One region of the Paenibacillus sp. J22FR21 genome, then DNA from elsewhere that is predicted to be linked to it. Evidence: riboswitches for the same ligand, from Rfam matches in the RefSeq annotation. Region 1 holds a riboswitch; the other holds the start of a gene.

Region 1 (16,543 bases):
TACGGTCGGGATCTGGTGGATCTTGTTCTCGCTTCCGATTATGCGCAATGTGAAGGAGACCGCCAGAGGGACCTCTGCAGGTTTCGGTGATCGGATTCAGCGCGGGATGAAACGGATCACCAATACGATGAAGACGCTGAAGCATTACCCGGAGCTGCTTAAGTATATGGCATCCTTCTGGTTCTTCAATGATGGGATTAGTACGGTGATCGTCATGGCGACGATTTATGGCAGCGGCATCGGAATTGAAACATCGGATTTGATAGCTGCACTTCTGATTACGCAGTTTGTCGGCTATCCGTGTACGCTGCTCTTCATCCGATTCGCCTCGCGTATCGGGATGAAGTACTCGCTTTATTGCTCGCTGCTTGTATATGTGCTGATTGTTATGCTTGGATACTTCATGACGAGCGCGCTTCATTTCTATGCGCTGGCTGTTATGGTCGGTTTCGTGCAAGGAGGGAGCCAAGCTACGGCAAGGTCGCTGTACGCCACTTTGGTGCCGCCAACGCGAACGGCCGAATTCTTCGGCTTCTTAAGCTTATCGAGCAAATTCGCCGCTGTAGCCGGACCAGCTGTATTCTCCGTTGTCGGCACGATAACAGGGTCCAGCCGGCTGGGCATACTTGCGCTCCTGGCGTTCTTCATCATTGGTATCATCCTGCTGTATTTTGTGGATTTTGCCAAAGGCCGCAAAGAAGCGTTGGCAGGAGAGGGGCTTGTGTAACTCGTAGCTGCCTGGTTGCCAATTCATCACAGCTATCATACGGGGCATCACTTGAATGCACTTCAAGCGATGCCTTTTTATATGTCGGAATTCCTATTGAACGAGAATGGAAAAGAAGGTATAATCATTCGAAAAGCGAACTGACGTTCGATCAGCGCTTCTACATGGTCAGTCAGAAGGAGGAGGCAGGTATGAAAGGGACGACACACTTGGCGATTGGCGTCGCGATCGGGGTGGTTGCTGCTGCCACGCATCCCATTACGCTAACCAATGCAGCGGCATTTATCATCGTTGCGGCATTTTCCGCCTTGAGCGCGGATCTGGACGGTACGAACATGCTGAGCAGCAAGCTTAGCAAGCCGGCAAGGATAATCCGCGCACTCATGCTGTGGGGCGGAGTCGCAGCAGGAGCAGCAGCGGGGTATTTATATTGGTTTGAAGATTTATTGTATCCGTATCTCACGATTGCCGCAGCAGCCGTGTTTCTTCTGGGTCTCATCTCTCGCAACGGTATGATTCGGGATGCGCTTGTGAGTATAATCGGCTTAGGGCTTCTGTATGCTGGTTATGCGATCGGTCATCATTGGCTGATGGGGCTTGGCCTGTATGTTGCATGGGTACCTTGGTTGAATCACCGAGGGTTAACGCATACCGTTTGGGCAGTTGCTGCATGGGGAGCAATCGGATGGGGGCTTGAGCAACAGCTGGAGATCGAAGGGATTGCCTACACTGCAATAAGCGGTTATCTATCCCATCTTATTGCGGATACACTGACGCCAAGCGGCGTCAAATGGTTGTACCCGCTGACTAAGAAGACCTTTAAGCTGCCATTCGGTTAAACATAACAAAAGCTCTCCTGAGGCCGCGAACGTCCCGGGAGAGCTTTATTAATTCGCCGATCATAGCCATTCTTTCTTGCGGAAAATGAAGAACATTCCGAAACCGAGCATGAGCATGAAAGTGAGCAGCAAGTAGGAGCCGCCGTGCAGATGAAGCCCGGGTATAAAGTCGAAATTCATTCCGTAAATTCCGGTGATGAAGGTGAGTGGCATGAAGATCGTGGTCAGTGCGGTAAAGACACGCATGATTTCATTCGCGCGGTTCGCAAGCGAAGACTGGTAAGCCTCTCGTAAGTTGCCCATCAGATCGCGGTAGGTCTCGAAGGTCTCGGCGATCTTAACGGCATTCTCATAGATATCGCTGAAGTACTTCTGCAATTGATCGTCGATCAGCTTCAGGTCTTTCTTATTAAGCGTTGCGATAAGCTCCTTCTGCGGTCCAAGTACTTTCTTGAGCCAGAGAATCTCGCTTCGAAGTCCGATGATTTCATTCAGATGCGATTTCTTGGTGTGGACCAGAATATCTTCTTCCAAGCTCTCGATCCGCGCTTCAATCCGATCGCCGACGAGGAAGTAATTATCAACGACGATATCGACCAAATGATAGAGGAAACGGTCGGGTCTGCTGACTTGCTCTTCGAGCAGGATCGGTTTCAACGCGCGAAGCTCGTTAATTTTCTGTTTCGTAACGGTAATAATATAATGGCGGCCCAGAAAAATGTTCAAGGCACGTAGGAAAATTTCTTCATCATCAAATCGGATGCTGTTAATTACAATAAAATAATGGCCTTCATGAATTTCAATCTTAGGCCTTTGCTCTTCTTCGCTCAGACAGTCTTCCACTGCCAGCTCATGCAGCGCGAATATCGGCTGGAGCACGGCGAGGTCATCTACGTCGGCATCAATCCAGTAGAAGCCTTCGGCAGGCGGCACGACGGCTGCTTGAATGTCATCAACCGGTGTGAAAACACCTTGATTCACGTGACGGATTTTCATCCGCGTTCCTCCTCTCGTTGTTGCAGTAATTCCCGGATGCCGGCTAAGAGGAGGAGAACAGAATCGCGCAACATCAAGCAAGCCATATTGCGCGCGGTGCCGCCCTGCTTGCTCTAGTCCATCTATCTAGAAGCGGCGCGTTTGCGAATACGGCTCGATGACGCGAGCCTTCCTGCTATCTTCCGTATAAACCGGTTATCAGTGCGGTTGCCCGCAGGCCTCGGGTCGCCTTCCATAGTCGTAAACACCCCTTTTGTGGTCAATTATTCACTAGTTAAAGCGTAATTCTTGTCTAGTATACTCCGACAATGTCTTTCCATTCAAGAAGAAAGTAGCGTCTATGGTTCTGTAACAGCATATGCAGGGAAAAGCCCATGGTTACGCGTTTTTTGACGATGGTAGAGGTGGGCTCCTTGACGGGAATAAAGGAATGATTTAAAGTAGGAGCTAAGGTATTTCCGTTAATTAAATAAGCAAGCTTTCTTATCAAGAGCAGGCGGAGGGACTAGCCCGATGAAGCCCGGCAACCGGCGTGTAAACGTACGGTGCTAATTCTTGCGGAAACGTATGTTTCTGAGAGATGAGAGGCGCATGAACGATACATTTGTGCCCCTCTCTAATGAGAGGGGCTATTTTCATTGCGCTCCTCAGTCACAATCCAAGCAGACAAGGAGAGATTATCATGCCGATTAAAGTACCAGACCAATTGCCTGCGAAAGATGTTCTGACTGATGAGAATATCTTTCTAATGGATGAGAGCGTAGCCTATCATCAAGATATCCGTCCGCTGCGGATCGCGATTCTCAACCTAATGCCAACTAAAGAAACGACCGAAACACAGCTGCTTCGCTTAATTGGGAACACGCCGCTGCAGGTGGAAGTCGTGCTGCTTCATCCGAGGACCCACACGTCGAAGAATACGTCGTCCGAGCATTTGGAGTCGTTTTATAAAACGTTCGAAGATATCAAGCATGAATACTATGATGGCTTGGTTATTACCGGCGCACCTGTAGAGACGCTTCCATTCGAAGAGGTCAACTATTGGGAAGAGCTGAAGGATATTATGGATTGGTCGGCTCGACGAGTAACGTCAACCTTCCATATTTGTTGGGGCGCACAGGCGGGATTGTATCACCACTACGGGATTCCCAAATACGAGTTGACGGACAAAGTGTTCGGCGTTTTCCCGCATACGGTGGAGAAGCGCAATGTTCCTCTTGTACGCGGCTTTGACGAACTGTTCCTGGTTCCGCAATCGCGTCATACGGAAGTACGCCGCGATGATATCGACAATGTTCCGGATCTGGATATCCTGTCTGAATCGCCGGATGCCGGCGTATATCTGGTCGCTTCCAAAGATGGCAGACAAGTATTCGTAACCGGCCATTCGGAGTATGATCCGTTGTCACTCAAAGCGGAATACGATCGTGATGTGGCCAAAGGAATGGATATTGCTTTGCCGAAGAATTACTATCCAAACAATGATCCGTCGAAGCTTCCGTTGTCGAGCTGGAGAGCGCATGCCAATCTGCTGTTCTCGAACTGGTTGAATTACTACGTTTATCAGCAAACCCCTTATGACTTAGGTGCAGGCATTTAGATATGAAGTTCATTATTCGACGAGAGGGAGTCACTTCAGATGAAAATAGAAAGCCGCTTAGCGCAAATTGGATCCATTAAAGAGCCTGTTACCGGAGCTGTCAGCTTCCCGGTCTACCAGGCAACAGCTTTCCGCCACCCGAAGCTTGGCGAAAGCACCGGCTTTGACTATGCCCGCACGAAGAGTCCGACTCGCAGCGTGCTGGAAGAAGCGGCTGCTGAGCTGGAGTCCGGTGATGCCGGATTTGCTTGCAGCAGCGGCATGGCTGCGCTGACCACTGTCTTCTCGCTGTTTGGCCAAGGCGATCATTTGCTCGTTTCCTTGGATCTATACGGCGGTACATACCGCTTGCTGGAGCGGATTATGACTCGCTTCGGCGTATCGGCTTCTTACGTGGACACGAATGACATTGATGCGATGAACCAGCTGATTACACCAGCTACGAAGGCGATCTTGATCGAGACACCGACGAATCCGCTGATGATGATTACGGATGTGGAACGGGTTTGTTCATGGGCAAAGTCCAAAGGACTGTTGTCCATTGTCGATAATACGCTGCTCACTCCGTTCTTCCAACGCCCGATCGAGCTTGGTGCTGACATTATCGTGCACAGTGCAACGAAGTACCTTGGCGGCCACAATGACGTGCTGGCAGGTCTTATCGTCACGAAGGGCAAGGAATTGTCCGCTGAAATAGGCTTCCTGCACAACTCACTCGGCGCTGTTCTTGGACCACAGGATTCGTGGCTGCTGATGCGCGGCATGAAGACGCTGGCGCTGCGGATGGAACGCCATCAAGCAAATGCGACGGCGATCGCAAACTGGCTGCTGACGCATGAAGTGATTGAGGATGTATACTATCCGGCACTTCCTCATCATCCGGGACATGAGGTGCAGAACCGTCAGTCCTCCGGCAACACAGGTATTTTCTCGTTCCGCTTGAAGAAAGCCGCTTATATAGAGCCGATCCTTCGTCATATTAAGCTGATTGCTTTCGCAGAGAGCCTCGGCGGCGTGGAATCGCTGATGACGTATCCGGCCGTTCAAACGCACGCGGATATTCCGCTGGAAATTCGTCAGCGGATCGGTGTCGATGACCGTCTGCTTCGTTTCTCAGTCGGCATTGAGCATGTGAATGATTTGATCGCGGATTTGGCGCAAGCCTTTGAAGCAGCAAAACGCGAGCTTGGGGAGGCATAAACCATCATGGCAGAGCAGAATCCGGACAAGGGCAAGAACAACAACGAGAAGCAATTTGCAACGAAATTGATTCATTTCGGGGCTGAGATCGACGAACATACCGGCGCTTCAAGCGTACCGATCTATCAAGCATCTACCTTCCATCATCACGATATCTTCAATCCGCCGACGTACGATTACAGCCGTTCCGGCAATCCGACACGTCAGGCTTTGGAGGATTACATTACGCTGCTTGAAGGCGGCGTTCGCGGGTTTGCTTTTGCATCCGGCATGGCAGCGATCTCGACCGCGTTCCTGCTGTTCTCGACGGGTGATCACATCATCGTAACCGAGGACGTTTATGGCGGTACCTACCGCCTGTTGACAACGGTGCTGAACCGTCTTGGCATTGAGTCCACCTTCGTGGACATGACTGACTTCGAGGCTGTGAAAGCAGCGCTTCAGCCGAATACGAAGGCGGTCTTCATGGAGACGCCTTCTAACCCAACGCTGAAAATTACCGATATCGGTGAGATCGCGACATGGGCGAAGGAGCATGAGCTGATTACGCTGCTGGACAATACATTTATGACACCGTACCATCAGCGCCCGATCGAGCTTGGGGTTGATATCGTGCTGCACAGCGCTACGAAGTTTCTGGGCGGCCACAGTGACGTGCTTGCAGGTCTTGCCGTTGTGGCAACCGAGAGCCTCGGCCGCAGGCTGAAGCAGCTGCAGAACGGTCTTGGCACCGTTCTGGGGGCACAAGAATCATGGCTGCTGATCCGCGGCATGAAGACGCTGCAAGCGCGTATGGAGCATAGCGAACGCGGTGCTCGCAAGCTGGCAGAATGGCTCGAGGGCAATCCGGAAGTTACACGCGTGTACTATCCGGGTCTTGCGAACCATCCGCGCCGCGAAGTTCATGAGAAACAATCGAAGGGTTACGGCGCAGTCGTATCCTTCGACGTAGGTGACGGCGAGCGCGCGAAAGCCGTTCTTAGCCGCGTGAAGCTTCCGCTCGTAGCGGTAAGTCTTGGCGCTGTTGAAAGTATTTTGTCTTATCCGGCTATGATGTCGCATGCGGCGATGCCGCGCGAGGTACGTCATGAACGCGGAATTACGGATGGTTTGCTTCGTTATTCGGTCGGTCTAGAGGATATTGATGACCTGATTGCGGATCTGGATCAAGCGCTTAAAGGCTAAATAATGCGATACGCGGCAGTCCCGGCGGACTAGCCGCGTTTTTCGCCGTTTTGGCTGGCTTTTTCGGCCGATGTCGGTGCATGACGCTGGTTGGCGTTTGTGGTAGTATTAGTTGAAACGTAGCAAGTGACGGATATGTTGATAGAGAAGGAGGTCTCCGACGTGCAACAGGTAGATCGCATTTTAGATAAAGCACTGCAAGGAGAACGGATTGGACTTGAGGAGTGCGTGACACTTTTTGAATCCGATGAAATTGAGAAAATGGGCCATGTGGCCAATCAGATTATGCTGCGGCACCACCCTGATCCGGTAACGACCTTTGTTGTCGGACGGAATATTAACTATACGAATGTATGCGATGTGTACTGCCGATTCTGCGCGTTTTATCGGGCACCCGGCTCGAAGGAAGGTTACGTGCTTTCGGATGAAGTCATCCTGCAGAAGATCAAAGAAACGATGGATGTCGGTGGAACCGAGATTCTGATGCAAGGCGGCGTGAATCCAGAGCTTCCGTTCTCGTATTACTTGGACTTATTGCGTAAGATTAAACAGCATTACCCAGGCATTACGATGCATTCCTTCTCCCCGGCGGAGATTCATAAGATGGTATTGCTCTCAGGCGGACAATCGCTTGAAGAGGTGCTGCGCGAGCTGAATCGTGCAGGACTGGACTCCCTTCCGGGCGGCGGCGGAGAGATTCTCGATGACCGGACAAGACGTAAGATCAGCCGGTTGAAGGGCTCCTGGACGGACTGGATGGACGTTATGAAGACCGCTCATCGCATCGGCATGAACACGACAGCTACGATGGTTATCGGGTTCGGCGAAGAGATGGAAGAGCGTGCGCTTCATTTACTTCGTGTCCGTGATGCACAGGATGAGTGTTTGGCGAACGGCTATGATTCCAAAGGTTTCCTGGCGTTTATTCCGTGGACATTCCAACCGGAGAACACGAATATGAAGCGGGAGAAAGCGACGCCTGAAGAGTATTTGAAAACATTAGCGATCAGCCGGATTACGCTCGACAATATCGATAACTTCCAATCTTCGTGGGTGACGATGGGGCCGGAAGTGGGCAAGCTTTCCCTTTCCTACGGCTGTAATGACTTCGGCAGCACGATGATCGAAGAGAACGTGGTTTCCGCTGCCGGTACGACGCATAAGGTCAACATTGATTCCATTCTTCGCTTAATTCGTGAGACAGGCAAGATCCCGGCACAGCGTAATACACGCTACGAGATTCTGAAGATGTATAACGAATCCGAAATGGCGCAGAACGACTTTATCATGCAAAACTAATCGATCTTCGCACCTATAAAGCTTCCCGTCAGGAAATGCATTTCCTGACGGGAAGCTTTTGTTCGTTTAGGGGAGCATGAAAATCCGCCTAATATACCACGATTGCCCTTCCATTCCAATCCCTCACTAGCTGTGCCAATGCCTACATCGTATATATGCTTTTGCAGAACCATATACTGTTAAGGAAGCCCGATTCGACCTCTGGATTTCATGTGCAATTGACCCTAATGAGTCCACCCTCGTCCGTTCGTTTAACGCCCAATTTGCCGAATTTCCGGCCACCATATCCAGCCCGCTTACCAGCTGGCTGCTATTCGCAAAAACTTTTAGGAGTGAGCCTATGGAACTGTTCACTGTTTCTTTGCTTTCGGCTTCCCATGAAGCGATTGATCGACTGCACCATTGTTTGAGCGAGGAATTTGTCGATTTACATAGCGATAAGGATACCGCTGTTCCGTTCGTAAGCTTCACAAGGCCAGAGTATGAAACAATGGAAATATCATGCCTCGTTGACCTTGCAGACTTCAAGCTCGCTGCGGATGGCCCGCAGATGTACCGAAGATCTGCAACCGCTTTTGCACGGTACATTATGTCTGAACTGGAGCCTATGCTGCTAAAGGCGATCATACGCAAACAGTTTCATTATGAAGTGGTCAAAGAGATCGAAGTGCTCGAGCGCTATTGCCAAAATATTCTTTACGGCGCCGCTGTTCCGGCTGTGCAGGAAGACGCTACCGATACGGCTATGCTGCGATCGGACAGAGAACGCCGGATGGGTAAAGTGGCGGATGAGATCGAGCAGTTTCTGAGCAGCAACACCCGATTGCATCTCGATGGGTTCGTTACGTTTAGACTTGCCGCTTACTGGCAAGAACTGAAGGAAGTCGTCGCCTATGCGGTAGACGAATATGTGATGGATAAGCAATACCAGGAATTTATATCGCTGCTCAAATATTTTGTCCGGATGCAGGAAGTGAAGCTCCCGATCGTGCATGTATTGCACAAGGGAGGCAGCGATTTCGTGCTTTACGATCAAGAGTTTCAAATGCTGGAAACCGTGCAGGCTGACCGCATCGTAGCGGAAATGCTGGAGTCTGAAATGAACATGGAGGACATGATCGTCAGTACGCTGATCACGGTATCGCCGCAGCAAATTGTCATACACACGAGGCAGCCGGAGCTGCCCGTGATGCGCACGTTAGAAACGATATTCGAGCATCGCGTGCGGCTCTGCTGCACGTGCGGGCATTGCAGCTACTTCTTCGATGAGCAAGGACTGCCTATTGTGCAGGCGACGGACGTCGTTTCGGAGAAACGTGTGCGCAATGTCATTCCTTGAGAAGAATTTGTACCGCAATATAGGCTTGACCTGTCAGCAGGTGTCAGATTATAATAATTGACATGTAAAAGCAATGACAAAGACATGTATCCCCAGCGATGCTCGATTCAGAGAGAGGAACCTAGGCTGAAATTTCCTCGCGATGCAGTGGCGATATACCCCTTTGTAGCTGTCCAGTTGAGCCCTCACTTCATTGTGAAGTTTGGAAGTAAGCTGTACCGGGCCGTTCCCGTTATAGGACGTCTACAAGGATCAGTGGCCGGCAAGGTTGGTAGGCGCTGATTGAACTAGGGTGGAACCACGGGTCTGTTAGAGCACTCGTCCCTTTGCGGGATGCGTGCTTTTTTTGTTGGCTGCATGCCGCATAGATTGTTAAATTTCGGTCTTGCGATGGCATCATGATGCGGCCGCAAGAACCACATCCAGGAGGAACGAAGGGTATGGCGATTCAAGTAAAGCTGCCGGACGGCGCTGTCCGGGAATACGAGCAGGGCACTACAATTGAAGAGGTTGCAGGTTCCATCAGCAATGGTCTGCGCAAGAACGCGATTGCCGGTAAAGTAAACGGTAAAGTGGTAGATGTGTATACACCGCTTGAAGGCGATGTTGCTCTGGAAATCGTTACGGTTGAATCCGCTGACGGTCTTGAAGTCTATCGTCACAGTACTGCGCATCTTATGGCACAAGCGATTAAACGTCTGTTCGGCAATAACGATGTGAAGCTTGGTATCGGTCCTGTCATCGAAGACGGCTTCTACTACGACATCGATATGGAGCAGTCCCTTACACCTGAGGATTTGGTCAGAATCGAGAAAGAAATGGAACGTATCGTGCAGGAGGATCTGGCAATCCGTCGCCGCGTAGTAAGCCGCGAGGAAGCGATTGCTATCTTTACGGAAATCGCCGATCCGCTCAAATTAGAGCTTATTCGCGACCTTCCTGCAGATTCGCAAATTACGATGTATGATCAAGGCGAATTCTTCGATCTATGCCGCGGGCCGCACTTGCCTTCCACTGGCAAGATTAAAGCATTCAAGCTGCTTAGCGTTGCCGGAGCATACTGGCGCGGCGATTCCAAGAACAAAATGCTGCAGCGTATCTACGGCACAGCGTTCCCTAAGAAAGCGCAGCTCGATGAGCATCTTCATTTTCTAGAGGAAGCGAAGAAACGCGATCACCGTAAACTGGGCCGTGAATTGAAGATGTTTACGTTCTCCCGTGAAGTGGGTCAAGGGCTTCCGCTGTGGCTGCCAAACGGTGCACGTCTGCGCAGAACAATGGAGCGTTATATCGTAGATTTGGAAGAAAGCTTGGGCTATCAGCATGTCTACACACCTGTGCTGGCTAACGTTGAATTATACAAAACAAGCGGACACTGGGAGCACTACAGCGAGGATATGTTCCCGAAAATGATCATGGACAACGAGGAGCTCGTTCTTCGTCCGATGAACTGCCCGCATCATATGATGGTGTTCAAGAGCGATATGCGCTCGTATCGCGACCTTCCGGTTCGAATCGCGGAGCTTGGCACTATGCACCGCTACGAAATGTCCGGTGCGCTGACAGGTTTGCACCGCGTGCGCGCGATGACGCTTAATGATGCTCACATCTTCTGTCGTCCTGATCAAATCAAAGAAGAATTCGCGCGCGTTGTCACGCTGATTCGTCAAGTTTATGAGGATTTCGGCATCAAGGACTACCGTTTCCGTCTATCCTACCGTGATCCGCAGGATACTGAGAAGTACTTCCAGAACGACGAAATGTGGGAAATGTCGCAGAAGATGCTTCGTGAGGTTGTTGAAGAGCTTGGCCTGCCATTCTTCGAAGCGGAAGGTGAAGCGGCTTTCTACGGTCCGAAGCTCGACGTTCAAATCAAGACAGCGCTTGGCAAAGAAGAGACACTCTCGACTGCACAGCTGGACTTCCTGCTGCCTGAGCGTTTCGAATTGGAATACGTTGGTGACGACGGCAAGAAACATCGTCCGGTCGTTATCCACCGCGGTATCATCAGCACAATGGAGCGTATGACAGCATTCTTGCTGGAGAACTTCGCTGGTGCACTGCCACTGTGGCTGTCCCCGGTTCAAGCCAAAATCATCCCGGTTTCGGTTGCATACGAAGCCTATGCACGTGAGCTTGAAGCGAAGCTGCAGCTTGCAGGCATCCGGGTTGAATCCGATCTTCGCAATGAGAAACTCGGGTACAAGATCCGTGAAGCACAGCTGGAGAAAGCACCATACATGCTCGTTATCGGGGAGAATGAAGCGAGCTCCGAATCCGTCTCCGTTCGTAAACGCGGTGAAGGTGACCTCGGCTCCATGCCGGTATCAGAGCTGATTGCATTGCTGAAAACGCAAATTGCCGAGAAACAAATCTAATCATTTCCCGCGCTGGTACATGATGCCGGCTGCCGCATAAAGCTTGTCGCACTTGGGTATCCTTCGAACTAAGGAGGATAACAACCCAGATGATGACAAGCTTTTTGTCGTTTCAACGTGTTCTAACCATCAGTACAGCAGGAATGATGATGATAATCGGCTTGTTATTTGCCGACTGTACCGCAGCGAGTAGTGTGGGGGCGGAGCTTGAGCGGCAAATTACGCAGCACCCTATTAGCAAGCAGCCGAAAGCCAAGGCATTCAAGCCCATTCAAGTTATAGCAACAGGCTACACGGCAGGTGTGGAATCGACAGGTAAACGGCCGGGGCATCCGCAATACGGGATAACGTATTCGGGCGTTCGCGTGCGAAGAGCTTTTGTTTCGACAATCGCTGCAGATCCCAAAGTGTTTCCGATTGGAACCCTTCTGTACGTACCCGGATATGGATATGGTATCGTAGCCGATACCGGCTCTGCGATCAAAGGAAAGAAGATCGATTTGTATTTTGAAACAAGGAAGCAGGTATTCAAGCAGTGGGGGAAACGCAAGGTGACCGTTAAGGTGCTGAGGCGCGGCAACGGCAAGCTGACGGAAGCTTGGCTGAATGAGCTGAATGAAGCAGTCACGGCAGAGAAGACGATCCCAAGAGAGCTGCTTGAGTCCTAATCGACATAGAGAGAATGTTCGACGATTTGTTGAATATTCTCTTTTTTTTGCGGAAAAGGTATGTTAAAATACACGTTGAAAGCGCTACCATCTATAGTCGAGGGCGGATATCCATGAACATTGAATCATCTCACACAGAGCCAAATGTATTAGTGCAATTAGAGGCTTATGAGGACAAGCTGCTTGAGCTCTATAAAGAGATGATTCATGTAGCCTATGCGAAGGTGCATAACAAGTCGGATGCCCAGGATGCCGTTCAGGAAGCATGGGTGCGTATGCTCACGAAGCAAGGCACACTGAGGGAGCGCAGCAAGCTCTTCTCTTGGGCGAAAGTGATCACAAGCAATATCGCACTGAACTTGAATAAGAAAGCAGCCCGGATGCGTCCCTCAAGTGAAATGGAGCACCTGTATCGGTCGCAAGAAGCCGGTTATCGAGATGAAGCGGCGGTCATGCTCGAGATCAATGAGCTTCTCGACTTGCTGGATCCGGCGTCTCGGGTAATGCTGCTTTACAAATTTTATTACGGCTTCAAGGATGCTGAAATCGCAGCGGTGATGCAGGTTCCGGTCGGAACAATTAAAGCTCGAATCCATCGAACGAAGCAGTTTTTGCGCGATAAAATGATTTAACAATAATTCATTTTCGACTTACATAAACTGTTCCCGGCCTTGCCATACTATTGGTTGTACGGGGAGGTGAGCAGGAATGGCGAAAAATAAAAACAATAAATTTAATGCAGCCCAAAGTAAATACAACGCAGAATTTGCGTCAGAAAACGCAGCAAACTCAGCAAATGCAACAACGAAAGCCGCTTCACAGAAAGCCGATAAATAAACATAACTTCCGCATTAATGAAGCAGTAAGTGAGAGGGACCCGGCGGGGTCCCTCTTTTCATTTGTGAAACTGTGAACTATACTATTAGTTAATTCTGACCAATTGTCGAAAAAAGGGGGATAATATCATGCCGCTATTGCAGCGTTTCCGAACTCCAGGCACGCCAAGTAAGCAAGAAGAAGCAGAACAGAATGTTGTGCTCACGCAATTAATCAATGAGTCATTAGTTATTTCGGATCAATTGACCGCTGCGGTAGAGGAAGTCAATCAGTCCATAGGCCAACTGACGGACATTGCCGATCAATCTGCTGTTACCGAGGGAGAGCTTCGGTTATGCAGTGAGCGTGCCATGGACCGCATAGGCGAGACGTTCTCGACGCTGCAGGAGGTGGCCGCATCTGCTGAACAAATCAGCGACACGGCGCAGCTGCTCGATACGGAAAGTAAAGAAACGAAGGAAGTTGTGCTTGAGGTTTGTCGTTCGCTTACGAACACAGATAAAGTGATGAATGATTTGCAGCAGCATAACGGAACGATGGACCGTCATATCCGCGAGCTGATTGAACAAACTTCGAGGATCAACGAGATCAACAGCTTTATCCAAGAGATTGTGTCCCAAACATCGCTGCTTGCGCTGAATGCTTCGATTGAGGCTGCGCATGCAGGTGAATTTGGCCGAGGCTTCTCAATTGTAGCCCAGCAAATCAAGAAGCTTGCGGAGCAAAGTCATGAGGCAGTAAGACGCTCCAGCGGTTTGGTTGAAGAGATTGAGAACGGGGTCAAGCAAGTGGTTAACTCCGTTGATTTGGAGAGATCCGCAGTAGAGCAAGGTATACAAGAGATGGCGCAAACAAAGAACCGCATGGATTTGATTTTCTCGCGTATTCATGAAGTAGACCGCTTGGTCAGCAAGAGCAGTACGGCAAGCAAGCAGCAGACGCTAAGCATGAACGCTACGACAGGCATGCTAAAGGATGTTGTCGATGCGGTGAACCAGACACTTGGAAGCGTAGACGAGACACTTGAGCTTACACATAAACAGCGCAGACAAATTAAGAAGCTGGACCGAATCAGCACTAATTTACATAAGTCATCCTCAGAGCTGACAAAAGCAATCGGGCAGGTCGGCATTAAGCACGAAGTGAAAGAAAGCGAAATAAACGTAAGCGGGACGCTCGAGAAGCTAAGCAAGCTGGCAGCAGATTCGAGACTATTCTCGCTTGACGAATCCGCGCATCAAGAGCAGCTCTCTCGATTGCTTGGGCAATTGCCGGAAATTGAGGCCATTTGGTCGAACCGCGATGACGGGTCGTTTATTTTCTCCCAGCCTGAGGCTGGTTTGTTGAATGCCAAAGGTCGTGAGTGGTGGAAGCGGGCGATGGAAGGGAAATCCTTCACATCACCGGTGTACATCTCGGCGATTACGAAGAAACCTTGCTTGACCCTCTCGGTACCGATTCGTTCGGAGGAAGGTCGATTGATCGGTGTCGTAGGAGCTGACATCCGCGTCAAATAATTGCCAAGTATTTTGATGAAAAAGGTGTTTCCAAACGGGAAATGATCGTGTAAGATAAGTAGTGTGATAAATGATAACATGCGAAGGCAGGGGAGTTGTCATGACAGAACCAATTACTTACACACCACCTTCTCGTTTGAGACACCGTAAAGCAGCTGAAGTCATTCCTTTCCTCAACACATATATTGCTAAGAGAGAGCAAGAGATTGCGGAAATTGTGCAGATGGTCGAACGTTACGAGAAGCGTCGTCTACATGAAGAGCGCTCCTATCAATCGATGTCGACACTTCGCCGGATGCTTACGGGCAAGAAGCCGGATCATCATCTTGCCGTGGAATACATTCACTACGTGAAACGCCCTATGGAGAAAGTACGTAAACTCCGCCTTGAAGTGGAGCAAGCTCGTACGATTCTACATAATAACAATAATGCTGCTGATACCATCGAAGTCTCGAGTGAGATGGATGATGAGATGAATTAACATGTAACCGTCCGCGTGTGGACGGTTTTTTTGTTTCTATAAAGGAAGACGCCGCCTTCTCCCAAGATTGAACTCCGGAGAGAAGGCGGCGTCTTTGTAGTTTCTGTTACTTGCGTGACTTCAGCTGATCCAGATCGAGGAAATCATGGTCTTGATTATAGGCCGGTACTCCATGGATGCCGACATCAAGTCCGATAAGCTCTTCGTCCCTGGAGACGCGAACAGGCATGAATTTTCTGATAAGCAGAAGTACGCCCCATGTTAGTGCAAAGCCCCAGAAGCTGACGATGACCAGGCCGAGTGCCTGTACACCCAGTAAATTCCAACCGCCGCCGTAGAACAAGCCATAGTACTCTTGTCCGATTCCTTTGGTCATCTCGGGCAGGGCGAAGAGTCCAACTGCCAGTGTGCCAAGGCTGCCGCTGACGCCGTGTACGGCGAACGCGCCAACGGGATCGTCGACGCCTCTGCTCTCGAGAAACTCGGTTGCGAGGACCATTGCAATGCCGCATACCGAGCCGATCAAGATGGCCACGCCATCGGAAACGAAAGCACAGCCAGCTGTAATCCCGACCAGACCTGCAAGCGATCCGTTGATAACCATCGGCGGATCGGCTTTCTTATAACGCATCATAGTGAAGAGGATGCATATTGCTCCGCCTGCTGCGGCAGACAGCATAGTTGTAACTGCGATATGGCCGATGGAGCCGTTCGTGGCGCTGAGTGTACTGCCGGAGTTGAAGCCGAACCAGCCAAACCAAAGGATGAATGCACCAACTGATGCGAGTGGCAGATTGGAAGGAGGAACGATATTGCTTTTGCCTTCAGGTGTAAATTTACCGATACGCGGTCCGATGAAGATCGCTGCAGCGAGTGCTGCGAAACCGCCTAACGCATGGATAACTGCGGATCCGGCGAAGTCGATCATGCCAAGTTTGCCAAGCCAGCCGCCAACCGCCCAAACCCAGTGTCCGGCAACCGGATAGATTAAACCGGTCATCGCGATCGCGTACAAGATATAAGCTCTAAAGTGAATGCGTTCCGCAACCGCCCCGGACACAATGGAAATAACGGCGATTACAAAAGCGCATTGAAACAGCCAATAAGTCTCGTGGGAGATGTTGAGCGAAATATGAGACATATCTCCATCTAGCAAGAAGCCGGTTGTTCCAATTAAACCGCCTGCATCTTTCCCGTACATCAGGCCGAATCCGATGAAGTAAAAGATTAGTGCGCCGAAGGCGATGTCCACGAATACCTTCATAATGATGCTGACTGCATTTTTCTGCCTCACGAAGCCTGCTTCCAGAAGCGCGAAGCCGCCTTCCATGAGTAGAATCATTGCCGCTGTCAGCACGACCCAAATTGTATCCAGCCCGGCGGACAGAGTGGCTAAATCCATGCTCTCATCTCCTCTAGTATGTCATGTTAGGTTTTATCTCTCATTCCAATCCGAAACCCATTATATAAGTGCCGT
Region 2 (16,543 bases), on a different contig from region 1:
GTAGCTGCCACCCATCGTATAGCCGTAGCCCTCTGTACCAGCAGCCTCGCAGATCGAATAAATCAGCTTGCTCGCACCCATCCGGTTAAAGAATCGGCGGCCCAAACCTTCTGTTCCAATTCGGCCCATGTTGCCATAGAAGCTATAAGGCAGTATCGCTTCCGGCCCTTCGGCTGCAATCGTATTCTTCCACTGCGACGTTATGGTACCGATTGCTTCCTCCCAGGTAATGCGTTCAAACTGCCCGCTCCCCTTGGGACCGACGCGCTTAAGCGGATATTGCAAACGATCCTTATCGTAGATGCGTTCCGTCATATTCCGAACTTTATTACAAATCGCCCCTTGCGTAACCGGATGCTCGGGATCACCTTCTATCTTCACAATTCGACCGTTCTCTTTATGAACAAGAAGTCCGCACTGATCGGGACAATCCAATGAGCAGACCGATGGAAAAACGCCATTCGCCGATTCCAAATAAGCCGATGCTGTCATACTGTAAGTCACTCCTTCACTTTCGCTTTCGCTTCCACGAGTACACATGAATCTATTATATCGAGCGCAGCGTTGCGTGAAAAGCAAGAAAGACCTGCATCCCTGTACTGTAGGGTGCAAGCCTTTCTCCATTGTTATACGGAAACGTAGGAGCCCGTCTCCAAGAATCGCAATTGCGCCGGTGTGAGCGTAACCTCGCTTGCAGCGCAGCTATCCAGCACATATGCCGGCTTCGAAGCGCCGATAATCGGGAACACCGGGAACGGCTGCGAGGTCAAATACGACAGCGCTATAACGGTGCTGGTCGTTTCGAGCTCCGATGCCAGCTGCTGTACACGCTCCAGCCGGTCAAAGCTGGCGTCGTTGAAATACATCTTCTGCACGCCGGCCGCACTGCCTTGCGTGCCTGCATCCTTGCCCCGTGCATAGCGACCGCTGAAGAAGCCGTTCGCTTGCGAAGAATACGGAATTACGGTCATCCCCGTCTCCGCAAAATAATTCCGATCCGCATCACTCATCACCACGAGTGTCGGATCTCCGACTGAGCCCGGCGTGCATACGGCTAAATTCCAGAGCGGCTGACTTGCAGCAAATGGCGTCAAGCCATGATCGGCAGCATAACTTTGGGCTTGCTTGATCCGCTCCACCGTCCAGTTGGAGCAACCGATGCTGCGGATGCGGCCGGCTTTCACTTCGTCATGCAGCGTCTCCATGATCTCATCAACAGGGACGCTCGCATCGTCGCGATGAAGCCAATAGAGATCGATATAATCGGTCTGCAGCTGGCGCAAGCTTCTGGCGATATCCGCTTCGATGTCAGCTCGTCCTAGCCTAGGGATGTGCATCGTTGCAAGCTCAGGATGCGCGCCTTTCGTTGCCAGAATGAGCTGCTCGCGATGACCTCGTTCCTTCAGCCATTCACCGATCCGGATTTCGGTCAAGCTTCTCTCCCGTCCGAGCCAGTCGTCATATACAAGCGCTGTATCAATAAAATTTCCGCCCTGTTCGACGTAAAGATCAAACAGGCGGAATGCATCCTCGCGCGGCATTCCGCCGCCAAATCCGGCTGTCCCCATACAGATGACGGCAGCGTTTAAAGGTGTTCCCGGTATGTTGCGATAACGCATAAATTCAATTCCTCCCCGCATTCATTTTCGGCCAGCCGCATGCTCGACAAGTTACTTTAAAGTAATTCCACCGTCCACAATGAGCACTTGGCCGTTAATCTGCTTGCTCATGCCGGACGCCATAAACAAGACGGCATCCGCGATATCCTCGCCGGTTTGCAATCGCCCGGCTAATGCGGCCATTTGCTCCTCATCCATTCCGTTCGCTTTCCACCTTGCGACCTCGCCCTCCGAGGCCACCCAGCCCGGCTGCACACAGTTCACTCGAATGCCGTGCTTCACAAACGCCTTTGCGAGATTTCGCGTCAACGTGACGATGCCGCCTTTGGAAACCGCATAAGCCATCGTAGCCGGCTCGCCTGCTGTCGCGTGATTGGAGCCAATATTGATAATGACGCCGCTGCCCCGTTCGATCATGCCCGGCACGACGGCTTGGCACAGCATATAGGCGCCTTTGAGATTAATGCCGAGCACGTTATCCCAGAACGCTTCATCCGTATCCAGTAGATCTGCTCTTGGGAAAATCCCGGCATTGTTGACGAGCACATCAATTGAACCGCCGAATTGGCGGATCGACTCGGCAACGAGCGACTGCACTTCACTCCGCTTGGAAACATCGCAGCGGATAAAATGAACCTCATCTCCCGTATCCGCAAGCTGCCTCGCCGTCTCTGCACCGCTCTCGTCGTAATCGGCAATGACGACCCTTGCCCCACACGCTAGGAATCGCTTAACTATCGCACGGCCAATGCCTTTCGCCCCGCCTGTGACTACGACCGTCTTCCCTTCAAACGTAATGAGCGGCGCCGTCATGTCCGCAGCGCATCCTTCCGCGCCGCCTCATAGGCGATACTCGGAATCTGCGTCGCGAATTTGCCGCCGCTCACATCGATCATCGTACCGGTAATGTAACCGGCAAGGTTAGAGGCGAGGAAACAGATCAGGTTCGCAACATCTTCCTTGCTGCCCCAGCGCCGAAGTGTTAGCGTATCTAGGAGCCGTTGCTGCCGCTCCTCCGGCTGCTCGGCAAAATGGTTCATCTCCGTCGGAATCATCCCCGGCGAATAACAATTCACGGTAATGTCGTAAGGGCCAAGCTCGCCTGCAAGCACCCGTGTGAACTGTTTTACAGCCGCTTTGGATGATGCATAAGCAGCACTGCCGTAAGACGGTACGATGGCAGCGAAGGAAGCAGCGTTTAAGATGCGGCCTGAGCCTTGTGCTTTCATAATCGGGACTACTGCTTGACACATCAGGAAGGTGCCCTTCAAATTAATATCCATATTGGCGTCCCAAATGTCTTCCTTGAGCAGCTCAACAGTGCCGCCGCTGGCCACTCCGGCATTGTTGATTAAGATATCTATTCGCCCAAATCGGCTCCGTACCTCCTCCACAACCTCAGCGATTCTTGCCGAATCTCGCACATCACAGATGAATTGCGCTCCGTTAAGCTGTTCCTCCGCAAATTGCAGAGCCAGGTCATCGAGCAGCTCTTGCTTAATATCTGTTCCAATCGTAATGACGCCTTCCTTCGCAAGCGTCAGTGCGATATGACGTCCAATTCCTCTGCCCGCACCGGTAACGATGGCTACTTTTCCTTGTAAATCGATGATCATGAGAATGCCTCCTCCTCTGGTCTCGAAGTGTTCCAGCTGTTCATCAGCTGCTGTACATATGCGATGCTCGACATGAGCTGTGACTGCTCATAGGCTGCAATGATCGCCGCCGATTCGCCCCGTTCATGCGGCGTACGCCAATCCGCTGTCGGCCTGGCATTGCGCTGGACACAACGAAGGAGCTCCGCCAGCTCTCTGGCGGATCGATTCGGGTATTCCGGCCAATAATCATCCGCAAGGACCCTGGTATGCCTCGCTTCCAATGCTCCGATTTCGATGGACATGCACAGCGTCTGCGCTGCTTGGCTGGCGCGAAAAACCTCCATCAGCGCAGGAAAGTCCACCGCTCCCTGTCCAATCGGACAACGGACGAGCATGTAGCCTTCCGCACTCGGATAAATCCAATAATCCTTCAAGTGGACATGTTTGAGATAAGGAGAGATTCGTTTGGCAAATTCGACCGGCTCCTCTGCGGTAGCAAGCGGGTTGCCGGTATCCAGCGTTAATCCGAAGTTCGGCGATGCAATGGACTCACACAGCCAAATCAGCTCTTCGGAGCAGAGATCCTGATGATTCTCCAGCGCCAGAATGACGCCTGCTTCTTCCGCCAGAGCAGTCGCTGCAGTAAGACCGGCGCGTGCCTCCTCCAGGAATGACTGCCACTTCCCGACTAAGTGACGGCGATCTCCGCCGAACTTCGCTCCGCCTGCCACCGTTCGTACTACTTTTGCTCCCACGGACTTTGCCGTATCGAAAGCCTCACCTAGCCGTGCCGCGTCGAAGCCATCAGAAGCGATCGTGATATAAAGCTGATTCGCCTCGACTTTGCTTGCTATAGCTCTGTGGTCGCAGTCTGCCAGCATCGAGAGGGGCAGCTCGACGCCTTGAAGGCCATTTTGCAGCGCTAGGTTAATGACCCCTTCCGCCGAAATCTTCGGCCTTCCTGCACGTGGGTGCAATCCCATTGCATAAGTCGTGCCAAATACAGATAAGCCAAAACGCATCCCGATCACCCTTTCGTATCCAGCTATTCAGCTAGGAGATGAAGCCCGGTTATTTGGCCGTCCAACCGCCGTCGACCGTTAACGTAGAGCCTGTCATGAAGCTGGATGCATCTGAGGCGAGGAATAAAGTCGGACCCGCAATTTCGTCCGGTCTCCCCCACCGACCCAGCGCAATTTGATCTACAAAGAAACGATTTGCCTCGGGATTGTTCATCACAACCGTGTTGAGCTCGGTCGCGATCGGTCCGGGACATAGCGCGTTCACGGTAATGTTGAAGGGGGCAAGCTCTAGTGCCAGCACCTTGGTTAACTGAATGACGCCGCCCTTACTCGCGCAGTAGGCACTTCTCTCCGGCAGTCCAACCATCCCCAGCATCGAGGCTACGTTAATAATGCGACCGGATTGCTGCTCTTTCATGAGCGGTGTAACGGCGCGGATGCACAGGTACGGAGCTTTCAAATTGGTGCCCATCACCAGATCCCAGCTTGTTTCGTCGTAGCTTTCGATCGGCTTGCGAACGTTGACTCCGGCATTGTTAATTAGAATATCGATGCGTCCGAAGCGCTCCTTAACGGCTTGCACCAGCCGCTCTACCTGGTCGGCATCCGTTAGCTCTGCTGCCATTCCTGTGATTTCACTGCCTGTATCGATAGATAGTTGCTTGGCAATCGCAGCTGCTTTCTCCTCCGAACGACTTGTAATGACGACTGCTGCCCCTGCTTGTGCCAAGGTTTGTGCCATCACAATACCAAGTCCGCCGGTCCCGCCTGTAAGTAAAGCAACTTTACCTGTTAATTGAAATAATTGACTATGGCTGCTATTCATCTGGAGATCACCTGGTCCTTTCATCCTTGTTAAGGAATGCGCTTACATGTTACCATTTCAGTATCTGGAAGGCTTTACATAAAGGTGATCGTTTTTTGGACTTTTCCGAACTCGGCGTACAAGGCGGTGCTGAACAATTGGACAACGTTCTATTTCCTCGAATTAGGCAAACCACTTTGCGGGACATTTCTCCTGTTATTCATTGGGCGCGGCAGCATTGCCGTACTCCGGATTTCAGGTGGAGCCGTCGAATCTATGATTTTCAGCTCATTTATGTGAAGCATGGTGAGATCAGGGCTACGATCGAAGGTGAGCTCATAGAGGCTCGTGCTGGCAGTCTGCTCATCTTGGCACCTTGGCAGCATCATCGAATTGAAGTGCTGACAGCGCCGCATGCGGAGCTGCTCGGCATCCATTTTGACTTTTTCGATGGCGCGGCTAATAGTCATACCATCATCGCCGATGAGTACAATCCGGACCCGGATGCATTCAGCGACATGCCTTATTTGGGGGCAGATCGACCGATCATAACCGAATCACTGCTGACGAACGTGTCGCCGAGAATCATCTCCCTGTTTGAAAATGTCATTCAAGAATGGAATGATCGGCAGCAGGATTACGACAGTGTGTGCAAAGGGCTGATGATCCAACTGATCGGATTGCTGCTCCGTCAGCAGAACGAAGGACGAGGCACGCCGCATCCGAAATATGAGAAGCGTCTGCTCGAGCTGGTACAAGAGATTCGCAACGACTGCAGCCGTCGCTGGTCGAGCACGGATATGGCGAAGTTTCTGCTCGTCCACGAAGATTATATGAGCCGGCAGTTTAAAGCGATGATGGGTGTCGGTCCCAATAAATTCGTGCAGACGGTGCGCCATCAGGAAGCCAAACGGCTTCTGCGGGAAACGGATCAGACGATCGAGTGGATTTCAGAGGCGGTCGGCTATGAGGATTTCCACTATTTCAGCCGTATTTTCAGACGCTGGGAAGGGATGTCTGCCATGCAGTTCAGGAAGCTGTCGCGGACGATATAGCAGATTGACAAAGAAGGACAGCCTCTGTATCGCCAGATCCGTCGGATGATTGGAGACTGTCCTTTTCCTTAAGGTAATCGGTAGAGCGCGAACGGTTTGCCGTAACGGAATGCGTCACTCCATTCATTCAGCGTATCCGTCAATTCCGAGCCGAGATTCATTTCTACGCTGTTCAAATTATCTTCGAGCTGCTCGACTCGTGTCGCACCGACAATGACAGTCGAGATTGCGGGCTTATCCATAAGCCAAGCCAGCGACATTGCACTCGCACTATGTCCGCTGTCAGCCGCGAGGCTGCTTACCTGTTGCCCCAACGTAACTCGGCGTTCGTCTAAGAAGCGAATAAAGCTCGGGTCCGTAATCACTCTGGAGCTTGTCGGTGCTTCTTCAGCCGTTAAGCCATATTTGCCGGTCAGAATACCGCCCGCCAGTGGGAAATACGGAATGATGCCTACGCCTTGATCCAAGCACACCGGGACAAGCTCTTGCTCAGGTGTCCGATCTGCAAGGGAGTAGCTGGTCTGAGTGGAAACAAACCGCGCAGTTCCTTTAGAATCGCTAATCCCGAACGCCTTCATCAGCTCCCATGCTGCATAGTTGGAAGCGCCGATATAGCGAACCTTCCCTGAACGAACCATATCTTCGAGCGCACTTAACGTTTCTTCGAGCGGCGTGTTCGGATCGAAGGTGTGAATTTGATACAGGTCGACGTAGTCGGTTCGGAGACGTTTCAAGCTATTCTCCAGCTCTTGCATGAGGTGGCGGCGAGAGGATCCTCTAGCATTCGGACCTGCGCCACTCACTAACCCCGCCTTCGTAGCCAGCACGGCTTGGTCCCGTTTCCCCTCTAATGCCAACCCTATGATTCGTTCCGATTCTGTGCCTGCATAAATATTAGCCGTATCTATAAAATTAATGCCCTTATCCATGGCGTGATGGATAATCCGTATCGATGTATTCTGATCGGCACGTTTCCCGAATGCATTGGTTCCCAATCCTAATACGGATACTTCCAGCCCGCTTCTTCCGAGATAACGATATTTCATAGCTGCTGAGCCCCTTCCTTCATGACGAGTCTATTAACTTATTATACCTTAAATGGAGACGCCGCCAAATGAAGTATCCCTTGACATCAAGCCTGTTTATGTAGCATAATGGTAAAAATTTAATATGTTTTTTCTTATCAAGAGTAGGTGGAGGGACAAGCCCGATGATACCCGGCAACCGACAAACCTTTGTAACTGGCGAATGCTTATCGTCATAATCAATGGGATGCACGGTGCTAATTCTTGCGGAACGCTTAATTAAGCGAATCTGGGAGATAAGAGCGAGGATCAATGACATTACATTCCTATGACCTTCTCTGATTCCAGAGGAGGTCATTTTTGTTTTCTATAAACTACAACACTTATGTAACGCAGAATGCTGCATTCGAAGCATTGGCTCGAACGCAAACCAATCTGCGAAGGAGGATCATGATGCTAAACACGATTCCTGACCATACGACGATAGATGAATCGGCCGAGTATCAACGGGATACGCTGCCCCAGCTGATTGCTTTGCTCAATTTGAGAAATTCGGTCATTGGCTATTCGCTCGAGTTTATGCAGCAGTGCAAAATTAGCCGTATTGAATGTTTTCAATTCGAAAGCGAGCTTGCAGAGAAGCTGCAGCCCGGCCATGGCCGCGATTATTTCTGTGGTTTAGTTGCGATTACCACGACAACGGGAGCAGTCGGGCTGGCGGAGTTTGCCCTCCCACGCAAGAGTCTCAATTGTGACTTGGTCATGTGGGCTTCCCCGCTTCAGCGGATGAAGGAGCAGACGTTGCTCGAGAGCTTCAGCTACGTTCAGAGCAAGACGGATTCTTGGGGACCCGTAAGGTCCGAGCTCGTTGCATCAGCGCTATTGAAGCTGAACGGGAATCCTGAACCGGCTGTATTGCAGAATGAGGATAAACGGTATCTTTGGGATCGTTCGTACCTGCTTCGCAATACGCAAGCGTATGTTTCGTTCTAGACGAGTAGCAGCGGCACCAGGCATACAGAACGCTCTAACGAACCGTACAGGTCTTATTTTGACGATAACACCAGCAAAATAAATCTAACGAACCGTAGCGGTCTTATCTGGCTGCGAATGGGTCGTTTTGAGCGATTTTCCTGAAATAAGGCCGCCGTGGTTCGTTAGAATTTCAAAGCCCAGAATTCCGGCCAAATAAGGCCCGTACGATTCGTTAGAATTTCGAACATGCTTATTACGGCATGCAGCATTGGGCAAATCATGTCTCTGGTGCTTGCCCAGCTCCTCCATCCGCTCGCATCTCCCACCGCGTCCTCATCCACGACACCGGGTTTCCATGTTTGCCACCACCTCATACTCGCTCCCGTACGGTCCATCTCACCAACCATTGCTCATGCGCCTCTTCTCCTGCCGCAGCTTGAACGCCGATTCCGCCAACAACGCGGCGACGATCATCATCGCGGCCAATGTCCATAACGCCTCGCGTTTACGCTCCGGCGCGCGGTCGAAGTGGGCATGGCCAAGCCGCTGCTCCGCTTGCTTCATCAGCGCCACCTGCAGATCGGGATCATTCTGCGCGCCTCCGGCGTTAAGACGGAAACCGTTGCTCTGGCGGGGGCTGTCGAGACCATCTTTTACAGTCAGCGTCACATCAATGCCCAGCTGCGCGCAAATATCGAGCAATGGCTTGGAGAACGCTCCGTACGGGAAAGCGAGCACATGGTTCGAGGTGCCAAGCTTCTGCTCCAATATGGTATTCGCTTGCTCTAAATCGGCTTTTATCCGCTCCTTATATTCCTCCTTCGTCTCCCTTCTGCCCTTATCTTTCAAGTAAATAGGTCCGGTCAACGCAGCAATCCGATGCTTGCCCTTCGCATCCGTGGGCACATAGCGATGAGAATCAAACGAGTGACTGTAAAATGAAATGCCGGTCCGGCTCATCTCCTTTACCTGGTCCCAATTCAGCTTGGAAACCCCGACGTGACGAGGGTTGCCAATCGTGTTGACGATTAGAAAGTTGGTCGCCGGTGCCTCATACTTGCTCAGAACCGGATAGACATCCTGATAGAAGGATTCATAACCGTCGTCGAACGTGAGCAGTACCGCATTATCCGGAACCGGGTCTCCCCGCAAAATAAATCCGCGGTACTGATCCATCGTTATCCAGTGAAAATTGTTGGCCTTCATTAATTCAAGCTGGCGCTCAAACTTGCTTATCGATAGCGCTCCGGCATCATTGTGCGGATTCTTCATGACTTCGTGATACATGAGTACAATCACGCGATCCTTATAATACTCGCCATGAGGTTCATTCTGGCCCGGCCTTAAATCACTGTTACCAGCGGCACTCCCCGCTCCATAGAACAATCGTCCGACCAGCGGCATGCGAGCATGATAGGTTTGGATGATCAATACACAGCAAATAACAGTCAATCCCAGCAGCAGGGATGTGAGCACCATGTATCTGGTTTTTAATGACATAGGATCAACTCCGTAGTTCAATGTAAAGGTGATTCAACTAATCGCACTTTCATTTATTCAACGAAGCTAATTCGACAAATGTTGCCTAAGCTATTATTCAGTCCTAAGAAAACAAAGAAAAGGCGGCATGTCATACCACCGAGTCAGGTTCATTATAAAATCGTTTCATCTGCCCCGACTACTGTAATCCGTTGACTGACTTTTCCGCACTTCCTGTCAGCGATTCCCGGACAACAAAACAGCCACCGCCGAATAAGTCATTCAGCGGTGGCTGTTTATATTGGCATTAACGCCTTATCTTTTGTGCTTGTATCCCTTATTACTTCTTCGCCTTATAAAACTCATGATACAGCTTCATCAGCGCCCGCTTCTCGATGCGCGACACATACGAACGCGAGATGCCGAGCTCCTTCGCAATTTCCCGCTGCGTCCGTTCCTCGCCGCCTGCGATCAGGCCGAATCGGCCGACGACGACTTCCTTCTCGCGGTCATCCAATATATCTAAATTTTTATAAATCTTGCTCTTCTCGATTTTGAGTTGCACTTTCTCCGCAACATCATCGGCTTCCGTGCCGAGGATATCAATCAAGGTGATTTCGTTGCCTTCCTTATCCGTTCCGATCGGATCGTGGAGGGACACATCCTTACGCGTCTTCTTCAATGACCGCAAATGCATCAAAATTTCATTCTCGATACAACGAGCCGCAAATGTCGCGAGCTTCGTCCCTTTTCCTGTCTGGAAGCTTTCAATCGCTTTAATAAGCCCGATCGTACCGATCGAGATGAGGTCTTCCAGATCTTCACCGGTGTTGTCGAACTTCTTGACGTTGTGTACGCAACCGGATGTCATTAGTTGCTAGTATAACGGCCAATTCAGCACGACGTGATCACCGGGACCATACGATGAATCCCCGCAGAGAGCCGTTACTCCTTCCGGTACGGATAAATTTATACGCGCGACCTCCGGCATTTCCGGTTGGCGTTCTATTCGTACTTGCAAAGGACCTCCTAAGGTGGGAATGGACCCTTCTGCCCAATTCAGTTCGCCTAATAAACGGGGCTGAATCCGAACCGACCGGTTATGGGCTTCCAGAGGCTGTATACCAACGATAGAATGAAGGAACAACATGACCGGCATACTGCCCCATGCATGGCAAGCGGAACTAAAAGAGATCTCTGCGGAGTGTTCATCCCGATAGAATAGATCCCACCATTCCCAGACCGAAGTCGCGCCGGCATCCAACATGCTGCCGTATCTCTCCCGTACAAGCTCCAGCATTCGATCTTCCCGTTTCATCTTCAGCATAGCTCGGTAGACAACCATCATAAAAAAAGGACTCGCTTTAATGGCCTTTCCTTCAGCATCCGGCGCGAATACACTACGGTAAATCGCTTCGCTTCGTTCTTCCCCGGCCTCATGCAGTACAAGTATGGCCAATGCGTTGGCTGATTCGCTGAACTGGCTGCTTGGTTGTCCGTCAACCAGACATTCCATGTAGGCATTCCATTCAGGAACCCACAGTTTATTCCGGATGCTTGCTGCCAGTCGGCCGGCAGCTTCGCTGTAATACGCAAGCGCCTCATGATCTCCGAGAAGTGCCGCGTAGTTTACCATATGCTGAATGGCTTCTAAATAAAGAAGGTTAAGTGCCGATACGATGCCTCCGCGTTCTACGTCCGGCCATCGGCCAAGAGGGGCTTCGCCGGCGTCGATATAAGCCCAGTACGGTACATTCTCGAGCAGACCCTCTTCATTCTCGAAGCCGGAAAACCAGCGGAGAGCCTGGACGATGTTAGGCCACCACTGGGCCAGCAGGCCATCATCTTCATAAGCGGACACGTACTCACCAAACGAGCTGACCCAATGAAGACAGAAGGATGGAATGGGCGGATAATTATGATGGCCGTCCGGATAACGCTGCGCGGTCATCCCCTGCCAATCCTGCGACTGGCCGATCTGCTCCAGCAGCTTGCGATGCAATCTTCCATCCCCGGAATAATAGGTCTGATAAATGCCCTGCCAACGCCCGTCCCCCATCCACTGCTGCTGTTCGCGGCTTGGAGAATCGACGAAAGCATCCTGCATGCAGATCCGAATCGTATGCTCGGAAATGTCCCATATCTGCTGCAGCCGTTCATCGCTGCATCGGAAAGCAGCCGGACGTTCGACCGGATATCTGCGAGTCCGCAATCCGACGCGGTGCAGGATAATAGAGCGGTCATCCGCATGCCTTATCCTCAATTGCATATACCGGCCTGCCTTCCAGCCAAAGCGAACCTCAACTTGTTGCCGGCCTTCCTGCAGAATAAACCGATCCATGGAACGGTTATTATTGACGTTTAGATAGGCTTTGCCATTCCACAACTCTTCGGCATATACAACATCCACGATGGTACCTGAAGTTCCCGTTACGTCAAGCTGCAAGTAGCCCGGCTCTATCCGCCCGAAGTCATAGGTCAGGATCTCCGCATGATCCGGATCTGATGGCTGCGACCAAATATCAAACGGCTCAGAAGTCACTTCCGACACTTCAATGGCATTCGTTTCTTCTATTATAGTCAGGTGCAGTCTTTCCAAGGGTTCGGCCGACTTACGGACGCTGCCCCGGCTTACCAACCTGAGAGCATCGATTTCGTTCTCTTCCATTAACGGTATGGGTCGCTCGATAAAATTCCAGAAAGGCGATAGTCCGATTCCCCGCTGCTTAGCTTGCTGCCAATCCTCTTCAATGAAATCCGGAAGCTGCCATCCTTGCAATTCTTCTCTGGCATCAAAGATCTCAACCGGCCCTTGACAGCCATTGACTCGGGGAGCTCCGCTATCGTAAGCATCGGATTTGCGGCAGGACCAGGTGGCATCTGTCCCGATGAGCAACGGCTCTTTCCCATTGGCAGCTACCTGCAACTCCGCCACCAAGGCAGGAATACGGTCGATGGACTGGCCGGTACCGTAGCCATAATACAACACCATGACGGCAATGGTGTTAAGCCCGCTCCGGAGCAGTCCCGATACCTCGATTTCGTCCACATACTGCCAGCGGGGATCGCTCCTGCAAGGTCCTCTCCCCGCATACCTGCCGTTCACATAAAGAATGTATCTGGAATCTGCGAATATCTTCAGCTTACCTGATGTCAGGCTATCCTCTGCTAACTCAAAGGTTTTGCGGAAATAACAGAAAGACTGATAAGGATGCTCATAATGCGTTTCTACCTCGGCAGGATGCCAGATTATCCCGGTCCCCTGCCCCCATGACATGCCCACCGGACGTTTTCGAACAAATCGTGAATTAGCCAATGCTCAATCCTTCCTCCCTTGCAGCGTATATGAGAATGCAACTCTTCCCACTCCTCTGTCTTTTCGAAAATTCAAACAGGATGCAAAGCACAATCCGCTCTGCATCCTGTTTGAATATCATCCTAGCCTTGGCTCTGTGCAGCCAAGAAAGCGTCGATTTGACTTTGCAGTTCTGCTTGAATTTTATCGATGCCAGCTGCCTTCAGCTGTTGTTGCAAGTTCGCAAGACCTTTATCCGTATCTTGGATGAGACCGTATTCAAGTGGTGTTCCGTAGCGCAGCATCACATTTCCTACGTTCGTGACTTCGTTCAGCACCTTCGAGTTGTCGAAGACGAAAGTTTCGAGCGGGTAGTGGAATACTTGACCGATCCATTTGTTCTCGACATCTTGTGCAGCTTGCGGGTAAGTCGTGTCAATACGGTTAAGCGGAGAATTCCATGCCCAGTTCGAGAACGTGTTGAAATTGCCGTATTTATCTGTCTTCGTAAATTTGTCATCGCCGTTAGGCTCATAGTTCGTCCCGGCAATTCCATACATGATCAAGTCATGAAGTGTCTTATCGTTCTGAAGCAAATCAAGCACCATAAGCGCGCGTTCCGGATGTTTGGAAGAAGCATGAACGGCAATACCGTTCTGCGTGGAAATCGCGGCCGTTTTTTTGCTAGCAGGAGAAAGATCTGCCAGCGCCACTTTCCAATCCGGATGATCTTTATTAACCTGAGCCATAATGCCGCCAAGTGCAGTAACGTTATGGGACATCGATGCTACTTTGCCTGACTTGAAGTCGTCCGTCGTGCTGCTCTTGTTCGTCAGTGCGTTACGCGACCAACCGCCGTTGTCGGCAAGATCCTTATAGTAAGCCAGCAGATCCTTAAACTCAGGCGTATCGTAAACGTTGAAGACTTGTCCTTTGACATCATCCACTTTGAAAGCAAGCGGCAGATCCTGGAGAATGTTCCAGTTATTCTTCTGTTTCAGGAGGAGCGTATCCAGATTATGGAGTTTGCTGTTGCTGGATTCCACTCCATATGGCGTCATTCCTTTTTCATTCTTAGCAATGGTTTCCAAGTAGGCCTTGTAAGTTTCCGGGCTGTCAATTGGCGCAAGCTTATATTTCTCAAGAAGATCTTCACGGTACAGAATCAGCTTATCCGTAAACTCTTTGCTTTGGTTCTGCGGTACCATATACACCTTGCCGTTAATGCGCGCTTGATCCCATTTGACTTTCGGCATCGCAGCCGATGTCAGAGGCATGTATTTGGACAACAGTTCGTCCGTCAGTTCAAGGAACCCGCCTTTAACGGCTTGCGCATTGTACTGCGCCCAGTTGGAGGTATAGATAAGATCGAAATCTTCACCCGCAGCGAATTTCAACGGATATTTCTGAGACCAGTCCGACCAGTCAAGGAACTCTGCATCGATTGTCGCGTTTACTTTGGACGCAAGCTGCTTGTTAATCTCGCCGAAAACTTGGTCATAATCAGCCGGTTTCGGTCCGAGCATGACCATATTCAGCTTGACGGCCTCACTTGTGTCGATCGTATCGCTGCCGGCATTATTGCTTGCCGTGTTTCCCGCTCCTGCATTATTCCCAGTGTTATTCCCCGTGTTCGTGGATGAATCGTTGGTCGTGCTTCCGCATGCGCTTAAAATCATGGAAGCTGCTAATACGCCGGTCAACGTAAAACTCAGTTTTTTCTTCATGTTCTGTTTCTTCATCTTCGTGCCTTCCCCCTAATTCGTATGAATGATTGAAAGCTTTATAATAAACCAGGATTTCCTGTGTTTATCCCTTGACTGCGCCAATCGTGAGACCCTGCACAAAATATTTCTGAATGAACGGGTACGCGAACAATATCGGACCGCATGCCACGACAGTCATCGCCATCTTCAAGCTTTCGCCCGGGATATCGACTGCGATATCTCCGCCGGCTCCCAGCATGGCCGTTCGCATGCCTTCAAGGTTGCCGAGCATTTGATACAGATAATATTGCAGCGGCATTAACTTATCGTCGGAGATGAACAATAACGCGCTATACCAGTCGTTCCAGTGGCCAAGCGCGAGGAATAGACCTACTGTAGCCAGAGCCGGTTTGGATAGAGGAAGAATGAAAGTTGTGAATATTCGGAAATCTCCGGCCCCGTCGATTTTGGCGGATTCCGTAATCGCATCGGGGATACCTGAAAGGAACGATCGCATGACGATGATATAGAAGACATTCACGAGCGACGGCAGGATCAATGCAGCGAGCGTGTTCTTCATGTCCAGATAATTCACGATTAACAAGTACCAGGGGACGAGCCCTCCGCTGAACAGCGTCGTGAAGAAGAAGTAAAACGCGAAATAGTTGCGCCACTTGAAATCCTTGCGGCAGAGCACATAAGCAGTCATCGCGGTCAAGAACAAACCTAGAGCCGTACCGATAATGGTTACAATAAGCGTAACGCCGTAAGCCCTGATGATGTCATCCGGAAATTCGAAGATGATGCGATAGGCTTCCAGGGAGAACACTTTCGGAATCAATGTATACCCATTCATGCGAATGGAGTCTTCGTCAGATAAAGATGATGAAAGCACGAGCACGAATGGCAGAATGCAAATCAGTGCCAGGATCGTCAATGATCCGAATGCGATGATGGCAAGAAGGAGCCGATCCTTCTGACTGCCCCGACTTACGATTGTCTCTTTCATAAGGCAAGTTCCTCTCGATTTAGAATAAAGCACGATCCTTGTCATATTTGCGCACGGCATAATTCACCGCTAAGATCGTGATAAATCCAAGCACCGATTGGTATACGCCTGCTGCCGAAGACATGCCGAAGTCATTCGTATTGATGAGCATACGGAAGACAAATGTGTCGATGACGTCCGTTGCAGAGAATAACATGCCATTATTCCCGACCATGTTGTAGAACATCCCAAAGTCGCCGCGGAATATATTCCCTACTGCGAGCAGCATGAGAATGATGAAAGTCGGAAGCAAGTTCGGTACCGTCACTTTCATAATCCGCTGGAACACGTTAGCTCCATCGATTTCTGCCGCTTCGTACATCTCCGTATCTATGCTTGTAATCGCAGCCAAGTACATGACCGTTCCATAACCAAGCACTTTCCATGTATGGAAGAATAACAAGATATACGACCAATATACCGGCGTATTGTAGATATCGATCCGTTCCAATCCAAGTGAAGTCAGCACGCTGTTTATCGTTCCGAAATCGTAACTGAACAAATTGTAAGCAATGGAACCGACGACGACCCACGAAATGAAATAGGGCAGGAAAAGCGCCGATTGAATGATTTTCCGGAACCATTTACCTCCGACCTCAAACAACAGGATGGCTGCCGTCATCTGCAGTACATTACCGATTGCCATAAAGCCAATGTTGTATAAGGCCGTATTCCTGGTTACTCGCCAAGCATCTCCGGATTCGAAGAAAAATTTGAAGTTATCGAACCCGACCCACGGACTTCCGAACACACCGCCCGTGTAATTCAGCTGTTTAAACGCGATCATGATTCCCGCCATCGGCACGTACGAGAATAACAGAAACAACAGTACTGTCGGTGCTATCATGAACAGCAACATCCTGTATTTCACAAGGTCGCGCCAGAAGGTAGTTCTTCTTTCTGCCACTATGCTCTG

Evidence for each region. A riboswitch is a leader RNA that binds a small molecule or an ion and turns the genes downstream of it on or off. The one in region 1 is predicted to bind S-adenosylmethionine.
Region 2: another riboswitch for S-adenosylmethionine. It lies ahead of AC0YNS_RS00145 (hypothetical protein); the one in region 1 lies ahead of metA (homoserine O-acetyltransferase MetA).

Annotation. Positions count from the first base shown of each region.
Region 1 covers NZ_JBWDNJ010000004.1:188,555-205,097, reverse strand. Annotated here, with positions in the region: gene AC0YNS_RS16340 (MFS transporter) at 1-727, shown strand, start outside; gene AC0YNS_RS16335 (metal-dependent hydrolase) at 919-1,566, shown strand; gene corA (magnesium/cobalt transporter CorA) at 1,627-2,562, opposite strand; SAM riboswitch class I at 3,043-3,149, shown strand; gene metA (homoserine O-acetyltransferase MetA) at 3,245-4,162, shown strand; gene AC0YNS_RS16320 (PLP-dependent transferase) at 4,202-5,362, shown strand; gene AC0YNS_RS16315 (aminotransferase class I/II-fold pyridoxal phosphate-dependent enzyme) at 5,369-6,547, shown strand; gene mqnC (cyclic dehypoxanthinyl futalosine synthase) at 6,710-7,846, shown strand; gene AC0YNS_RS16305 (putative sporulation protein YtxC) at 8,187-9,185, shown strand; gene thrS (threonine--tRNA ligase) at 9,626-11,563, shown strand; gene AC0YNS_RS16295 (3D domain-containing protein) at 11,653-12,231, shown strand; gene AC0YNS_RS16290 (RNA polymerase sigma factor) at 12,345-12,863, shown strand; gene AC0YNS_RS16285 (hypothetical protein) at 12,940-13,068, shown strand; gene AC0YNS_RS16280 (methyl-accepting chemotaxis protein) at 13,197-14,585, shown strand; gene AC0YNS_RS16275 (hypothetical protein) at 14,686-15,066, shown strand; gene AC0YNS_RS16270 (ammonium transporter) at 15,173-16,468, opposite strand.
Region 2 covers NZ_JBWDNJ010000001.1:23,898-40,440, reverse strand. Annotated here, with positions in the region: gene AC0YNS_RS00185 (molybdopterin-containing oxidoreductase family protein) at 1-492, opposite strand, end outside; gene AC0YNS_RS00180 (aldo/keto reductase) at 627-1,619, opposite strand; gene AC0YNS_RS00175 (SDR family NAD(P)-dependent oxidoreductase) at 1,671-2,432, opposite strand; gene AC0YNS_RS00170 (SDR family NAD(P)-dependent oxidoreductase) at 2,429-3,235, opposite strand; gene AC0YNS_RS00165 (sugar phosphate isomerase/epimerase family protein) at 3,232-4,239, opposite strand; gene AC0YNS_RS00160 (SDR family NAD(P)-dependent oxidoreductase) at 4,289-5,065, opposite strand; gene AC0YNS_RS00155 (helix-turn-helix transcriptional regulator) at 5,161-6,099, shown strand; gene AC0YNS_RS00150 (aldo/keto reductase) at 6,168-7,145, opposite strand; SAM riboswitch class I at 7,277-7,427, shown strand; gene AC0YNS_RS00145 (hypothetical protein) at 7,485-8,117, shown strand; gene AC0YNS_RS00140 (hypothetical protein) at 8,282-8,506, opposite strand; gene AC0YNS_RS00135 (polysaccharide deacetylase family protein) at 8,496-9,599, opposite strand; gene sigK (RNA polymerase sporulation sigma factor SigK) at 9,919-10,449, opposite strand; gene AC0YNS_RS00125 (family 78 glycoside hydrolase catalytic domain) at 10,456-12,894, opposite strand; gene AC0YNS_RS00120 (ABC transporter substrate-binding protein) at 13,017-14,615, opposite strand; gene AC0YNS_RS00115 (carbohydrate ABC transporter permease) at 14,683-15,588, opposite strand; gene AC0YNS_RS00110 (ABC transporter permease) at 15,608-16,486, opposite strand.